DNA from 2 places in the Micrococcus sp. 2A genome. Region 1 is predicted to be linked to the other one. Evidence: riboswitches for the same ligand, from Rfam matches in the RefSeq annotation. Region 1 holds a riboswitch; the other holds the start of a gene.
What was found. Region 1 has a riboswitch for thiamine pyrophosphate ahead of AAG742_RS09855 (thiamine ABC transporter substrate-binding protein). Riboswitches for the same ligand answer to the same signal wherever they lie in the genome.

Region 1 (3,394 bases):
TCCTCCGCGGAGGAGCCGCCGCGCAGCCGGGCCAGAAGGGTGGACTGCCTCCGCTCCATGCCCTTCAGGTCCGAGGCGATCAGCGAGTTGATCCACCGTGCGTTCGGATCGGCGTCGATCAGGATGGCCTTGGCCAGCAGGGTGCACGGGAGGGCGAGGATCGCACCGAGCGGGCCGAGGACCCACGCCCAGAACAGCAGGGAGAGGAAGCTGACGGTGGGGATCACGCCGATCGCGTCCCCGGCCACCTTGGGCTGGATGATGGACTGCAGCACGAAGTTGAGCACCGAGTAGCTGATGACGACGCCGAGGAAGGCGGGCCAGCCGCCCTCCGCGAGGCCCAGGATGGCCGGCGGGATCAGGCCGATGATGAAGCCGATGTTGGGCACGTAGTTGGTGAGGAAGCTCAGCACGCCCCACACGAGGGCCATCGGCACGCCGATCACCAGGAGCGCCACGACGTCCAGGACGGCCACGATCAGCCCGAACACGGTGGTCACCACCCAGTACCGGCGCACGCCGCCCGCGAAGTCCATGAGCGCCTGGCCGAACTCCCGGCGAGCCGAGCTCAGCAGCCGGACGCGGCGCTCCACGGCCATGGAGTCCATGGCCAGGAAGAACATCCCCATGACCACGGTGATCAGCAGGCCCACCACCGCGTAGACGTTGGACGCGATGGCGGTCAGCGCGGTGACGGCGGCGCCCGTGACCTGCTTGATGTCCACGGCCTGCAGCTGCGCGTTCACCATGTCCGGGGTGAGCCCCTGGGAGGACAGCCACGCCGAGACGTCCTGCATGATCGCCTGGAACCGCCCCGCGTACTCGGGCAGGGAGCTCACCAGCTCGAGCCCGGACCAGAAGATCAGCCCCACGAACACGGCCAGCACGGTGACCACGAGGAGCACCGTGGCCGTGGCCCCGAGGACGGGGTGCACGCCGCGCTCGATCAGCCAGCGCTGCAGGGGGTAGGCCACGATCACGAGGTTCAGCCCGAGGAAGACGGGCGCGATGATGGAGGAGATGCCCTGCAGGAACTGCACGAGCACCACGAGGCCCGCGAGCGTCAGCACGATCACGAGCATGCGCGGCCACATCCGGTGCGGCCGGCGGATGTCCCAGTCGGAGGCCGGCGTCGCCGGCGCGACCTGGGGGGCGGGGGCGGGTCCGGCCGGCGCGGCCTCGTCGGGGGTGCTCACGCGTGCAGTCTAAGGTCGGCGCGGACGCGATAGGCTGGCTCCAGTCCACATCGACAGGGGAGCGCCGCAGCGGCGCTGAGAGTGCGGTCCGCCGCAGACCCTCGAACCTGCTCCGGCTCGCACCGGCGAAGGAAGTCGAGACCCTTTCCCGGGGCGTCCGCATGCCGCGGGCCCGCCCCCGGCCCCTCCCGCCGCGCAGGAGGAGACCCGCATGACCCGCACCGCCACCGAGCACGCCCGCCGCCCGCGCACCGCCGCGCTGGCGGCCCTCTCCGTCGCCGCCCTCGCCCTCACGGGCTGCTCGCTCTCCGGCCAGGGGGGCTCCGGCTCCTCCTCCGCGGCGGGCTCCGCGGACGCCGCGGCCGCGGCCACCACGTCCGGCTCCGCCGCCTCCGGCTCCGATTCCGCGGGCGGTGGCAAGACCGTCACGATCATGACCCATGACTCCTTCGCGCTGCCCGAGGAGCTCATCGCCCGGTTCGAGCAGGAGTCGGGCCACCAGCTCTCCACCACCGCCCCGGGCGACGCCGGCTCCGTGGTCAACCAGCTGCTGCTCGCCAAGGACCACCCCACGGTGGACGGCGTGTACGGCATCGAGGACCACTCCACGCACCGGCTCATCGACGAGGGCGTGGTGGCCGAGTACACCCCCGCGAACCTGCCCGAGTCCGCGAAGGACCGCGTGGTCGAGGGCCGGATGATCCCCGTGGACCAGGGCCAGGTGTGCCTCAACGTGGACACCCCGTGGTTCGAGGCGGAGGGGGTGGAGGTCCCCGACTCCCTCGAGGACGTCACCGACCCCCAGTACGCGACGCTGACGGTGCTCACCAGCCCCGTGACCTCCTCCCCCGGCCTCGCCCTCCTGGCCGCCACCAAGGAGGAGTTCGGTGACGACTGGAGGGGCTGGTGGGAGAAGGCCCTCGACGGCGGCGCCAAGGTGGACGCCTCGTGGTCGGACGCGTACTACACCGACTTCTCCGGCGGCGAGGGCAAGGGCGAGTACCCGATCGTGCTCTCCTACTCCTCCTCCCCCGCGTTCGCCCCGGCCACGGACGTCCTGGAGGCCTCCTGCACCCCGCAGACGGAGTACGCCGGCGTCGTCGAGGGCGCGAAGAACCCCGAGGGCGCGCAGGCGTTCATCGACTTCCTCCTCTCCGAGGACGTGCAGAAGGCGCTGCCGGAGTCCATGTACATGTACCCGATCGACGAGTCCGTGGAGCTGCCCGCCGAGTGGGCCGAGAACGCCCCCCTCGCCGAGGACCCCATCTCCCCGGATCCGAAGGCCGTGGACGCCGAGCGCGAGGAGCTGCTCAAGGAGTGGACCGCGCTGCACGAGGAGCACGCCGGGAAGTGACCTCTCAGGTCCCCGGCCCGCCCGCGCTCGCCGAGCCCGTCCTCGCGCCCCCGGGTCGCCCCGCGGGCGGACGGCGACGGCGCCGCACGCGGGCCGGCGGGGACGGGATCGGCGCGTGGTGGCTGCTCGCCGCCGTCGTGCCGCTCGCGTTCCTGGCGGTGTTCTTCGCGTGGCCCGTGGCGGCCATGCTGTGGCGCGGCGTGTCCGCGGACGGCGCACTGGACCTCACCGCGTTCGGCGAGGTCCTCGCCCGCGAGCGCACATGGCGGATCCTCGGGCAGACCCTGGGGATGGCGGCGGCCGGCACGGTGGCCGCCCTCCTGCTCGGGCTGCCGGCCGCACTCGTGCTGCACCGCCGGGCGTTCCCGGGCCGCGCGCTGCTGCGCGCGGTGGTGACGGTCCCGTTCGTGCTGCCCACCGTCGTCGTGGGCGTGGCGTTCCGCGCCGTGCTGGCCCCCGGCGGGCCGCTGGGGTGGACGGGCCTGGACCAGTCCACCGCCGCCGTCGTGCTGGCCCTCGTGTTCTTCAACGTCTCCGTGGTGGTCCGCCAGGTGGGCGCGCTGTGGGCGTCGCTGGACCCGCGGCAGGAGGAGGCCGCGCGCACCCTCGGGGCCTCGCCCTGGCGCGCGTTCCGCACCGTGACCCTCCCGCAGCTGGCGCCCGCCGTGGCCAGCTCGGCCGCACTCGTGTTCCTCTTCTGCTCCTCGGCGTTCGGGATCGTCCAGACCCTGGGCCGGCCGGGCTACGGCACCCTCGAGTCCGAGATCTGGGTGCAGACCTCGGTGTACCTGGACCTGCGGGTGGCCGCGGTGTTCTCCACGCTGCAGTTCCTGGTGGTCATGGC
Region 2 (3,394 bases), 1.2 Mb from region 1:
CCCGCCGGGTGGGCGCCGCTGCTCGCAGCGGTGGACGTCGTCACGCCCAACCTGCCCGAACTCGCGGCGTTGACCGGCGCGGACGTCCCCGCGCGGTGGGCGGACGCCCTGGAGCTGGCCCGCGGCCTCGCCGCGGAGCACGGCGTGACGGTCGTCCTGAAGGGCGGCCACCTCCGGCATGCCGCGGACCTCGCGGAAGGGGTCCCGGACGCCGTGATCGGCCCCGAAGGCCGGGTCACCGAGGTGCGCGGCGCGCGCGTCTCCTCCCGGTCGACGCATGGAACGGGCTGCACGCTCTCCTCGGCGCTCGCGGTGCTCGCCGCGGGCGGGACGGCCTGGGAGGACGCCCTGCGCACGGCCAAGCCGTGGCTCGCGGAGGCCATCGCGGCGGGGGAGCGGCTCGACGTCGGCCGGCGCACCGACCGCTGGCACGGCCCGCTCGACCACAGCCATCGGGACCGGGGGGCGGGCGATCGGGACTGATCGTTCTGGAATGGCTGCCCTCGAACCATGGGCAGACCCAGGGAGTTCGACGAGGCCGCTCCTGGAGGTACCCCTCGACGAGACGCAGGAGCACGACCGCGTCATGGTCACGGTCGATGACCCCGTGGCGAGGGCGGGGGTCGTCCACGCGGCGCTGCCGCGCCGCTCCCACCCGGGCGCGGCAGCGTCAGCCCGTGACCGCCGCACGCAGACTCCGCGCCGCCGCCTCCGGATCGTCGGCGCCGGTCACGGCCCGCACCACCACGATCCGCTCGGCGCCCGTGCCCAGCACCGCGGGCACACGGTCCTCGTCGATCCCGCCGATCGCGAAGAACACACGTCCCGCCGCCTCGCCGCCGGGGGCGGTGATCTCCGCCGCGAACCGCGGCAGAGCGAGCCCCACGGCGGCCCGGCCGGGCTTGGTCGGCGTCTCCCACACCGGCCCGGTGCAGAAGTAGTCCAGCTCCGGATCGGCCGCGGCCCCGCGCACCTGCTCCTCGGTGCGGCAGGACCGCCCGAGCAGCACCTCGGGGCCGAGCACGCGCCTCGCCTGCGTGCTCGTCAGGTCGTCCTGGCCCGCGTGGAACACGTCCGCGCCGGCCAGGAGTGCGACGTCGGCCCGGTCGTTCGCGGCGGACAGCGCCCCGTGCTCGCGCGCCAGCTCCACCACGATCGCCAGGGCCTCGAGCTCGACGCCCACCTCGACCCGCTTGTCCCGCACCTGCAGGGCGTCCACGCCGCCGCGAAAGCACGCGGCCGCGAAGGCGGCGAACGCGCCGGCGTCAAGGGCGCCGTCGTCGCGGACGTGGCGGGAGAGGTCCGTGCAGACGTACAGGCGGGCGCCCGCGAGGCGGCGGGCGCGCTCGGCGCGTGTGGCGAGGGCGGCGGGGCGGTGCGGCATGCGCCCACCCTGCCACGTCCGCCCACCGGGCGTATGCTGGGCGGCATCCATGGGAGCCCGCGCCACAGCGGGCTGAGAGGGACGCAGTCCGCGCACGCGCGGGGCGCGCCGACCATCAGACTCGATGCGGATCATGCCGCCGTGAGGAGGAGCCCATGCGCTGCGTGGTGGTGGGGGCCGGGATCGTCGGCCTCGCGACGGCCGTGCGCCTGCGGGACGCCGGCCACGAGGTGACCGTGATCGCCCCAGACCTGGACGCGCCCGCCGTCGGCGACGCCGCCACCCACGCCGCGGCCGGCATGCTCGCCCCGCTCGGGGAGACCCAGTACTCGCAGTCCGGGCTCGGCGCGCTCCTCGCCCGGTCCTGGGCGCTCACCGGCGACCTCGTCGCCCGGATCGAGGCCGGTGGCGCCTCCGCGGGTCACCGCGTGGAGGGTGCGTGGCTCGTGGGCGCCGAGCCCGCCGACGCGCGGCGCTGGCGCGAGACGCTCGCGGCCGTCGACGCCGCGGGCGCGGATCAGGCCCCCGCCGCGGAGCCCGGCACCGCCCTGCGGCTGCCGCGTCCCGTCGCCCCAGTGACGGTCGCGGCGCTGCGCCGCGCCGAGCCGGCCCTCTCACCCGCCCTCGCCGGCGCCCTCGACGCCCCCGACGACGATCAGCTCGACCCCCGCCGGGCCCGTGCCGCGGCCCTGACGCGCCTCGCCGCCGACGACGGCGTGCACCTGGTCCCCGCCCGTGCCGTGACGGTGCACCAGGTGGGCGAGGAGGTGGAGGTGACCACCGCCGGGTGTGCCGGGACCGCGCAGCCGATCACCGCCGACGTCGCCGTGCTGGCCGCGGGGCTCGGCCACGCCGCGCTCGGGGGCGACCCCGCCGCCCTGCCCCTGCCGCTGCGCCCCGTGCACGGGGACATCCTGCGCCTGCGGGTGCCGGCGTCCCTGCTGGCCCCGGGAGAGGAGCACCTGCTCAGCCGGACCGTGCGCGCTCTGGTGGGCGGACGGCCCGTGTACCTCGTCCCGCGCGCGGGCGGCGGGCTCGTGCTCGGCGCGACGAGCCGCGAGGACCGCGAGGCCGGCACCCCCGCCGGCGCCGTGCTCGACCTCCTCGAGGACGCCGCCCGCATCCTGCCCGCCATCCGGGACTGCCTGCTCGAGGAGGTCACCACGCGCGCCCGCCCCGGCAGCCCCGACGACGCCCCGTTCCTCGGCCCGCTGCCGGATGCGCCCCGAGTGATCGTCTGCACCGGCCACCACCGGCACGGGGTGCTGCTCGCGGCGTGGTCGGCGCACGCCGCGCTGGAGCTGGTTCGCCGGGCGGCGGGGGAGCCGGGCAGGCCGGGCGGGGCCGGCCCCGCCTGGACCGCCGCCGACGAGGGGCTGCTCGACCTCGTCCGCCCCGACCGCTTCGCCGTCTCGGCGCCGTCCGCCGAGTCGTCCCCCGCCCCCACGCAGGAGGTCCCCGCATGAACCCGCACACCCTGACGGTCAACGGCGAGGCGAGAGCGTTCGACGCGCCGCTCTCCCTCCGCGCGGTGGTCGCGCAGCTGACCGGCCGCGAGATCCGCCCCGACGGCACGGCCGCCGACGGCGGACGGCTCGGCGTCGCGGTCGCGGTGGACGAGGCCGTCGTGCCGCGCTCCCGCTGGGACGCCACCGTGCCCGAGGCCGGTGCGCGTCTCGAGATCGTGACGGCGGTGCAGGGTGGCTGAGCGCGGGGGAGCACCGGACGTCGTCCCGCCCCTCACCGTCGGCGGTCGCGAGATCGGCTCGCGCCTCATCATGGGCACGGGCGGCATCACGGACCTCGCCGCGCTCGAGGCCGCCCTGGTCGCCTCGGGCACCACGCTCACGACCGTCGCCATGCGCCGCCACGCCGTGGGCGGGGGCTCGGGCGTGATCCCGCTGCTGGACCGTCTCGGCATCGAGGTGCTCCCCAACACGGCGGGCTGCCACACGGCGCGCGATGCCGTCCTCACCGCGCAGCTGGCCCGCGAGGCGCTCGAGACGGACA

Region 2: it holds a riboswitch for thiamine pyrophosphate, as region 1 does, so the genes downstream of both, AAG742_RS04285 (FAD-dependent oxidoreductase) here and AAG742_RS09855 (thiamine ABC transporter substrate-binding protein) in region 1, are expected to answer to the same signal.

What each region holds. Positions count from the first base shown of each region.
Region 1 is NZ_CP154351.1:2,142,860-2,146,253, forward strand. Features, by position in the region: gene AAG742_RS09850 (AI-2E family transporter) at 1-1,196, opposite strand, end outside; TPP riboswitch at 1,242-1,347, shown strand; gene AAG742_RS09855 (thiamine ABC transporter substrate-binding protein) at 1,408-2,550, shown strand; gene AAG742_RS09860 (iron ABC transporter permease) at 2,658-3,394, shown strand, end outside.
Region 2 is NZ_CP154351.1:918,744-922,137, forward strand. Features, by position in the region: gene thiD (bifunctional hydroxymethylpyrimidine kinase/phosphomethylpyrimidine kinase) at 1-483, shown strand, start outside; gene AAG742_RS04280 (thiamine phosphate synthase) at 671-1,384, opposite strand; TPP riboswitch at 1,431-1,535, shown strand; gene AAG742_RS04285 (FAD-dependent oxidoreductase) at 1,540-2,850, shown strand; gene thiS (sulfur carrier protein ThiS) at 2,847-3,092, shown strand; gene AAG742_RS04295 (thiazole synthase) at 3,085-3,394, shown strand, end outside.